Regions from separate parts of the Arthrobacter sp. PAMC25284 genome, predicted to be linked through region 2. Evidence: predicted binding sites of a transcription regulator. Region 2 holds the regulator's gene; the other holds the start of a gene.
What was found. Region 2 encodes HrcA, which represses chaperone genes, less so after heat shock. Its sites were predicted from a motif close to TTNGCACTCGNNNNNNNCGAGTGCNAA; they were not measured.

Region 1 (4,414 bases), 1.5 Mb from region 2:
TACAGCGTGTGCAGTGGCAGGAAAGCAGGGGGCTAGAAGCCGCCCATACCGCCCATGCCGCCCATGTCGTCGCCGCCACCCATAGCCGGAGCGTGCTTCTCCGGCTTGTCAGCCACAACGGCTTCGGTGGTGAGGAACAGGCCGGCGATGGAGGCCGCGTTCTGCAGGGCAGAGCGGGTGACCTTGACCGGATCGTTGATGCCGGCAGCCAGCAGGTCGACGTACTCGCCGGTTGCAGCGTTCAGGCCGTGGCCTGCGGGCAGGCCGCGGACCTTGTCAACCACAACGCCGGGCTCGAGGCCGGCGTTGAAGGCGATCTGCTTCAGCGGGGCGTCGATGGCAACGCGGACGATGTTCGCGCCCGTTGCCTCGTCGCCGGAGAGCTGAAGGTTTGCGAAGGCCTTGGCGCCGGCCTGGATCAGGGCAACGCCACCGCCGGCAACGATGCCCTCTTCAACAGCAGCCTTGGCGTTGCGGACGGCGTCCTCAATGCGGTGCTTGCGTTCCTTGAGTTCAACTTCGGTTGCGGCACCGGCCTTGATGACTGCAACGCCGCCGGCCAGCTTGGCCAGGCGCTCCTGCAGCTTCTCACGGTCGTAGTCCGAATCGGAGTTCTCGATTTCGGCGCGGATCTGGGACACGCGGCCGGCGATCTGGTCGGCGTCGCCGGCACCTTCGACGATGGTGGTCTCGTCCTTGGTGACGACAACCTTGCGGGCCTTGCCAAGCAGTTCGAGGCCTGCGGTCTCAAGCTTGAGTCCGACTTCCTCGGAGATGACCTGGCCACCGGTGAGGATGGCGATGTCGGCGAGCTGCGCCTTGCGGCGGTCGCCGAAGCCCGGAGCCTTGACGGCAACAGACTTGAAGGTGCCGCGGATCTTGTTGACGATCAGGGTGGCCAGGGCCTCGCCCTCGATGTCTTCGGCAATGATCAGCAGCGGCTTGGAAGACTGCATGACCTTTTCGAGGACAGCAACCAGTTCCTTGACGTTGGAGATCTTGGAGTTGACGATCAGGATGTACGGGTCCTCAAGGACCGTTTCCTGGCGCTCGGCGTCGGTGACGAAGTAAGCGGAGATGTAGCCCTTGTCGAAGCGCATGCCTTCGGTGAGCTCCAGCTCGAGGCCGAAGGTGTTCGACTCCTCAACGGTGATGACGCCTTCCTTGCCGACCTTGTCCAGGGCTTCGGCAATCAGGGCGCCAATCTCGTTGTCGCCGGCAGAGATCGAGGCGGTGGCGGCGATCTCTTCCTTGGTCTCGATTTCCTTGGCGGAGGCCAGGAGTTCGCGGGTCACGGCCTCAACGGCCTTCTCGATGCCGCGCTTGAGGGACAGCGGGTCAGCGCCGGCCGCGACGTTGCGCAGGCCTTCCTTGACGAGGGCCTGGGCAAGGACGGTGGCGGTGGTGGTTCCGTCGCCAGCGACGTCGTCGGTCTTCTTGGCAACTTCCTTGACCAGCTCGGCGCCGATCTTCTCGTAGGGATCGTCCAGCTCGATCTCCTTGGCGATGGAAACACCATCGTTGGTGATCGTGGGGGCGCCCCACTTCTTTTCGAGGACGACGTTGCGTCCACGCGGGCCGAGGGTGACCTTGACGGCGTCGGCGAGGATGTTCAGTCCCCGCTCAAGGCCGCGGCGTGCCTCTTCATCAAATGCAATGATCTTGGCCATAACGGCAGTAGTCCTTTCGGGACAGTCGTTAAGAATGAACCTTGCTGCGGTGCCCGCGACGGACGATCGTTCTCCAGCGGCCTCTGTACGCCACCGAATCCGGATCTCACCCCAGCCAGATATTTCTTTCGCTCCTGCTCCGGCTGCCGCGTCTGCTGACCGGCCGAACCGGGCGCAGAGTTAGCAGTCAATACGCAGGAGTGCTAGATCAATAATTAGCACTCCCCCGGGGAGAGTGCAAGCAGTGAACGGCTCGTGCCCGGCCCTGCGGCGGTGCAATTCGCTACGAGCGATCAGCCGCCGGTTCCGCGCGGGCCTACTGGAGCGGACGGACGTTTTCCGCCTGCGGACCCTTTTCGCCTTCGCCGATTTCCAGTTCCACGCGCTGTCCCTCGTTCAGCGCACGGTCCCCCGGCCCCTCGATCGCGGACCAGTGCACGAAGACGTCGTTATCGGCGCCCTCCACCGTAATAAAGCCGTAGCCCTTGCCGACGTTAAACCATTTGACGGTGCCTACTGCCATGGGGTCCACCACTTTCTAGCCGGCGCGGCGCACCTCGTTGTGTGCCGCTGCTGTGAAACGGAGTCTGCGGCAACTCTACCGACGGCAACGGGCGCCGGCTCAGCCGCCCCGTGGGCGGATAAGTGAGTTATTCAGCCGTGACCGGGCCCCGTCACCGTCACCGTGCAAAGTTACTGGAAACCGGGACCCAGGACGACAACGAGCGGTACGTTGAAGTCGGCTGACTCCAGGGTTTCGGGGATGCCGAGGAGGTCGCTCAAGGCCTCGGCATTATCCTTCTGGTCCGGTCCGTTGTAGAAGATGACGGAAGTCGACTGTGGCACGCCGGGCCAGTTCCCGAGCGTACCGAGTGTCCAGCCGCCACCGGCCACCGTGGCGCCGGCCCTGCTGGCTAGTCCGGCGGTGGTGGTCCCGTTGTAGATGGTCACCGGCTGGGTCTTGTCCACGGCCGGGGCATTCGACTCGGCGCCCGGGACCGATGCCGACGGCGTCGGATCGGACGGTGCGGCGGGCGGGACCGCGCCCGGCGTCTCGGTTGCACTTGCGGTTGGTGCCTGCGAGGCAGAAGCGCTGGCGCCGGACTGGGCTGCTGCCACAGCGGCGTCCCCGGCCGGGGCGAATCCGAGCTTCGGCAGGAACACGAAAGCCAGGATCCCAATCACCAGCGCGATGCCGCCGAGGCTCAGGATGGGCACGAGGCTGCGCCTGCGCGCTTCAGTGACGGCCCGGTGGACACCCTGGCGCGTGGAGGTCTCCGGTACCCGATCGAATTCATCCCGAGCATATTTGGTCATGATAGAAACGTTGTCCTTGCTGATTTCTTGCGGGGTGTCCGTGGTGGGCAGAATTTCGTCCGCACGGCCGTGCTTCTCGCGGATTTACGCGCCCGGACCCAAGCGGCGGGCGGTGCGGGCACGTTGACGTGACGTACGTAGTCTACGCAGTCTCTTCACCAGCATAGGATCCTGGGCCAGCGCAGCCTCGGTGTCAATGAGGGCGTTAAGCATTTGGTAGTAATGCGTGGCGGACACATCGAACTGCTCCCGGATGGCCTGTTCCTTGGCCCCGGCATACTTCCACCACTGCCGTTCCAAGGCCAGCATCTGCCGGTCGCGGGCGTTCAATTCAGACTCCCGCGCCGCCTCCGACGGGGCCTCGATTGCCGTGGCTGCGTCTTCCGACGAAAAGTGGTCTTCCGACGAAAAGTGGTCTTCCGACGAAAGGTGGTCTTCCAACGGAAGGTGCTTCTGCGCTGCTTCGGCCACGTCACGCTCCCTGGTTCGGCCCGATAAAAGTCCCCCTCCATGGTACGGGCGCAGCATCGGCTTGTCATTTGCGCGCCTGCGAGAATGGGTCCTGTGTTTGATCCCGATGCATTGTTTGAGCTGGAGCCTCCGCAGGGCGACGCTGTCGGCTTCGCCGAAATGTCCCGGCTGCCCTTGGCCGACCTTGTGGCGCCGGATTGGGTGGAGGCCTTGGCGCCGGTCGAGGGGCCGTTGCGCGCCGTTCTGGCGTTCCTGGCCGGCGAAGTCGCCGCCGGGCACGAGGTCCTGCCGTCGCCGTCGAACATGCTCCGGGTGTTCCGGCAGCCGCTGGCGGGCGTCCGGGTCCTGGTGGTGGGTCAGGACCCCTACCCGACGCCCGGACACGCGGTCGGGCTCTCGTTCGCCGTCAGCGGCACCACCCGTCCTGTTCCGCGCAGCCTCGCCAATATCTATAAGGAACTTGAGGCCGACCTTGGGCTGACGCCGCGCACCCACGGGAACCTCAGCCGGTGGTCGGAGCAGGGCGTGCTGCTGCTGAACAGGGTTTTGAGCGTCCGGGCCGGCGCAGCCGGTTCGCACCGCAACAAGGGCTGGGAGGCCATCACGGCCGCCGCCATCAGCGCAGTGGCGCACCGCCGCACCCCGGCAGGCGGCGACGTGCCCCTTGTCGCTATTTTGTGGGGCAAGGACGCGGAATCAGTCCAGCCTTTGCTCGGCTCGGCAGCAGTGATCAGCAGCGCGCACCCGAGTCCGCTCTCGGCATCCCGGGGGTTCTTCGGGTCTCGGCCGTTCAGCCGGACCAACACGCTGCTCCAGGAACTGGGCGACGGCACCGTCAACTGGGAACTCCCGCCCCTCCCCTGACCTGGCAGTTGGCTAGGCTTGGCCGTATGAACTCAGTCCCCGCAGCCACCACAGCCACCCGGAAATCGCGCCCGCAGACGAACCTTACGGTC
Region 2 (4,414 bases):
ACCCTCGACGCAGCAACCCGCGATGTGGAGCGCATCATGCTCGAGGCCCGCCTGGCAACAGGGCTCAACGTGGTTGGACTGGGAGAGACCGGACGGCACGCCGTCGCCGGGCTGATTGCCGACGAACTCGTCGACCCGGCCCTTGCCTTCCGGGGCCGCCTGGTGCTTACGCTCAAGGGCCGGTTGCTGGCCGACGCCGTCGTCCGCCGGCTTCTGCCGGGCTAATACCTGCCCGAAGGCCGGCAGGACTGGCTGGGCCGAAACGCCAAGGCTCCGTGCGCCCCGGCCGTACGCCCAACTGATGTTGCCGGCTCGATCGCGGCTACTTGATCCAGCGGAGGTTGAACTCGTAACGGTGCGGCTGGCCGCGGTTGACGTGGATGCCTGCCGCGACCGAGAAACACGTCACGGCAATCCAGATCACGGTGGCCAGGACGGCGAACAGGTTTCCCACGACGGGGATAAAAACAAGCAGATTGGCCACGATTGCGGCGATGGTCGGGGGAAGCGTGAAGTTCAACGCTTCCTTGGACTCCTGCGCCGTGAAGGGTCCGCGGTCCTTGAAGATCAGATAGATCAAGAGGGCCGGGACGCAGCCCAGGATGCCGCCGAAGTGGGCCAACGTGGCCCACTGCCGGTCCTCGCTGGCTGTCAGCGGCAAGGCATTGGCGGGAACGCCATGGTACGGGTGCTGGCCATGGCCGGCCGGGTCGCCCATGTGTTCGTTATCTGCCACGGTGAAGTCCTTCGGATTGCGGTGATGCGTTGTTGCCTGGAAGTGCCCGGGCCGTACACGACGCGCGGGCACCCTTCCAAGAATACGTGCTCGGGCAGGGAAATGAAGCTCGGCGCCGGGGGCCACGCCGTCGCATGGTTACTCCACGGTCAGGAAATCAATGACTTCTTCGACCCGCCCCAGCAGGGATGCTTCCAGATCGGAGTAGCTGAGTACGGCCCCCAGAAGCTTCTGCCAACCCAGTCCGATGTCTTCCTTGGTGGTGTGTGGCCAGCCGAAGGCCGTCAGGATACCGGTCTTCCAGTCGACGCCGCGGGGAATGACCGGCCATTGCTCGATGCCAAGGACGGCCGGACGGATGGCCTGCCACACGTCCACGTACGGATGGCCCACGATCAGCACGTTGCCCGCAGCGCCCGGGGAGGCCATCACCGCATCGGCAATCCGGGATTCTTTCGAATTCGGCACAAGGTGGTCCACCAGGACCCCCAGCCGGCGTCCCGGCCCCGGACGGAAAGCTGCCACAGCGCCGGCCAGGTCATCGATGCCGTGCAGCGGCTCCACAACGATTCCCTCCACCCGGAGATCGTCGCCCCAGACCTTCTCGACGAGTTCGGCATCGTGCTTGCCTTCCACCCAGATCCGGCTGGCTTTCGCCACTTGGGCTCTCTGGCCCTCCACTCGGACCGACCCGGACGCTGTCCGTGCGGCGGCGGCCGGGGCCGGTGCGCGCGGAGCCGGCGGCAGCAGCCGGATCGGCTGACCCTCCAGCAGGAAACCGAAGCCAAGCCGGAAGGACCGCGATTTTCCGCGACGGTCCTCCAGCGCAACGACGTGCATGCCGCCGGACTTCTCGACCCGGGTCACGGCCCCGACCCAGCCGGACTGCACTTCCTCCAGCACCATGCCGCGCTGCGCCGGCACCTCCGGGAGCCGGCTGGGGGCCGGGGCAGACAGGTCCTGGGGTCCCCAGTTCTGGTACGACATCTCTATACACTCTGCTTTGCACTCGGAATCGATGGCTGCCGGTGATCCGGAATCAGATGCCCCGCGGTAATGCCCGGAGCGAATCCAATGCTAACAACGCGGCGACTCATATTAGACTGGTTAGCACTTGGGCATGCCGAGTGCTAACCCGTAGCCGCCGGCCCCGGTGAAAGCGGTCCGGCGCCGGGTGCCCGAACAGCAACACGTGTCGCATTTGGATGGGAGGCAGAGCATGAGTGAACCGCGCAAACTCGAAGTCCTGCGCGCCATCGTGGAGGACTACGTCCATTCCCGTGAGCCCGTCGGGTCCAAAGCCCTGGTGGAACGCCACCACTTGGGCGTCTCGAGTGCCACCATCCGCAATGACATGGCGGCTCTGGAGGACGAAGGCCTGATCGCCGCTCCGCACACGAGTGCGGGCCGGATCCCGACCGACAAGGGCTACCGGCTGTTCGTCGACCAGATTTCCGCCGTCAAACCGTTGTCCCAGGCGGAGCGCCGTGCCATTCAGGCGCTTCTTGAGGGTTCCGAGGATCTCGACGACGTCCTGGAACGGACCGTGCGGCTTCTGGCCCAGCTGACAAACCAGGTCGCCGTCGTGCAGTACCCGCTGCTGAGCCGGGCCAAGGTCCGGCATGTCGAATTCGTGCTGCTGGCGCCCCGGAAGGTGTTGGTGGTGCTTATTGCCGATACCGGCAAGGTGGAACAGCGGGTCATCGACGTCGGGCAGGAACTTCCGGATGAGGCGCTCTCCGAACTGCGGAACCGGTTCCTGGCCAGCTTGGCCGGGACACCACTGAGCTTGTTGGCACTGAGCCTGCAGTCCGTCGTCGCCGGCTGTCCACCGGCCCGGCGAGGGGCAGCCCAGGCGCTGGCCCGCGGCCTGGAGGCACTGGCTTTAAGCAGTCGCGAAGAGCGCATGGTCATGGCCGGCACCGCCAACCTGGCCCGTTCCAACGTGGACTTCCCACTCAGCATCGGCCCCGTCCTGGAGGCACTCGAGGAGCAGGTGGTGATGCTGCGCCTGCTCAGCGACATGGCGGAGGACCCCCGCGGCGTGACCGTGAGCATCGGCCGCGAGAATCCCTACGACGGCCTCGCAGAGGCATCCGTCGTGGCGACCGGCTACGGACCCGATGCGACCGCGAAGGTCGGCGTGCTGGGTCCCACCCGGATGGACTATCCCACCACCATGGCCGCAGTCCGTGCGGTAGCGCGGTACCTGTCGAGGATTCTGGGACCCTGAGGAACTGTTGACGGCCACCAACCCCGCGGACTTCCAGTCCGCACATTGACTTCTTGCCCACCGGGCTTTGCGCCCGGACGGCAAGGCAACTATGGCAGTACAAGAAGGAAGAGAAGCGAATTTTGAGCAGCCACTATGACGTTCTTGGAGTCTCCCGCGAAGCGACGGGCGAAGAGATCAAGAAGGCGTACCGCAAACTGGCACGGACCCTGCACCCGGATGTAAATCCGGGGGCGGACGCCTCGGACCGGTTCAAGGCCGTTACCCATGCCTACGAGGTGCTGTCCGATCCACAGAAACGCCGCGTCTACGACACCACCGGAAATGAGAACGGCACCGACAATGGCTTCGGCGGCGGCAGCTACTCCGGACAGGGCTTCGCGTTCCAGGACATCTTTGAGACCTTCTTCGGCGCAGGCGGCGGACAAGCCGGCCCGGCGTCGCGGGTCCGTCGCGGCCAGGACGCCCTGATCAGCGTGCGGATCGATCTGCGTGACGCCGTTTTCGGCGTCAACAAGAAGCTTGAGGTGGACACCGCTGTCACCTGCCCCACCTGCGAAGGTTCCTGCTGCCGTCCCGGCAGCCACCCGGAACGCTGTGACATCTGCGGCGGCAGCGGCCAGGTCCAGCGGGCCGTCCGGTCCATCCTCGGCCAGGTCATGACGACGGCGCCCTGCGGCTCCTGCGAGGGCTTCGGCACCGTCATCAAGGACCCGTGCAATGAGTGCAGCGGCCAGGGCCGGATCCGCAGCCGCCGTTCCCTGACAGTCAAGGTCCCCGCCGGTGTAGCCACCGGCACCCGCATCCAGTTGTCCGGTCAGGGCGAGGCAGGACCGGCCGGTGGTCCGTCCGGCGATCTCTACGTCGAGATCCGGGTGAACACGGATGCCACTTACGTCCGCGACGGGGACGACCTGCACGCAAGCCTGAACATTCCGATGACGGCGGCTGCCCTCGGCACTGAACTGACCTTGGACACCTTCGACGGCCAGCAGGAAATCGACGTCAAGGCCGGAACCCAATCGGGTGAGATCATCACCCTGCGCGGACTCGGCGTCACCCACCTGCGCGGCTACGGCCGCGGCGACCTCAAGGTCCACTTGCAGGTGGAGACCCCGGGCAAGCTCGACCCGGCCCAGGAAGACCTGCTCCGGCAACTGGCGAAGCTGCGCGGTGAACAGTTCACCGAGGGGAAACTGGCAGCCAGCGGTGGCGTCTTCGCCAAACTGCGGGACCGGCTCGGTAACCTGTAGCGGTGAGCAATCCGGTCTTCTTCACCGAACCGGGAACCCTGGACCAGCAGGTTCCCGGTTCGACCTTCATCCTCGGCGGCTCAGAGGCGCGCCACGCCGTTACTGTGAAACGCCTGGGTGCGGGGGAGCCCGTTGACATCGCGGACGGGGCCGGGAAACGGCTCACCGGCACGGTACGCGCCGCCGCCCCCG

Region 1: a site for HrcA is predicted at 1,851-1,877, ahead of groL (chaperonin GroEL). Genes of this name have one in related genera too.

The regions. Positions count from the first base shown of each region.
Region 1 is NZ_CP080382.1:1,881,947-1,886,360, forward strand. Features, by position in the region: gene groL (chaperonin GroEL) at 33-1,670, opposite strand; gene KY499_RS08670 (cold-shock protein) at 1,987-2,193, opposite strand; gene KY499_RS08675 (LytR C-terminal domain-containing protein) at 2,364-2,987, opposite strand; gene KY499_RS08680 (DUF3263 domain-containing protein) at 3,072-3,353, opposite strand; gene KY499_RS08685 (uracil-DNA glycosylase) at 3,543-4,322, shown strand; gene KY499_RS08690 (siderophore-interacting protein) at 4,349-4,414, shown strand, end outside.
Region 2 is NZ_CP080382.1:411,258-415,671, forward strand. Features, by position in the region: gene hemW (radical SAM family heme chaperone HemW) at 1-225, shown strand, start outside; gene KY499_RS01915 (DUF4870 domain-containing protein) at 323-736, opposite strand; gene KY499_RS01920 (DUF3097 domain-containing protein) at 875-1,723, opposite strand; gene hrcA (heat-inducible transcriptional repressor HrcA) at 1,956-2,969, shown strand; gene dnaJ (molecular chaperone DnaJ) at 3,092-4,222, shown strand; gene KY499_RS01935 (16S rRNA (uracil(1498)-N(3))-methyltransferase) at 4,225-4,414, shown strand, end outside.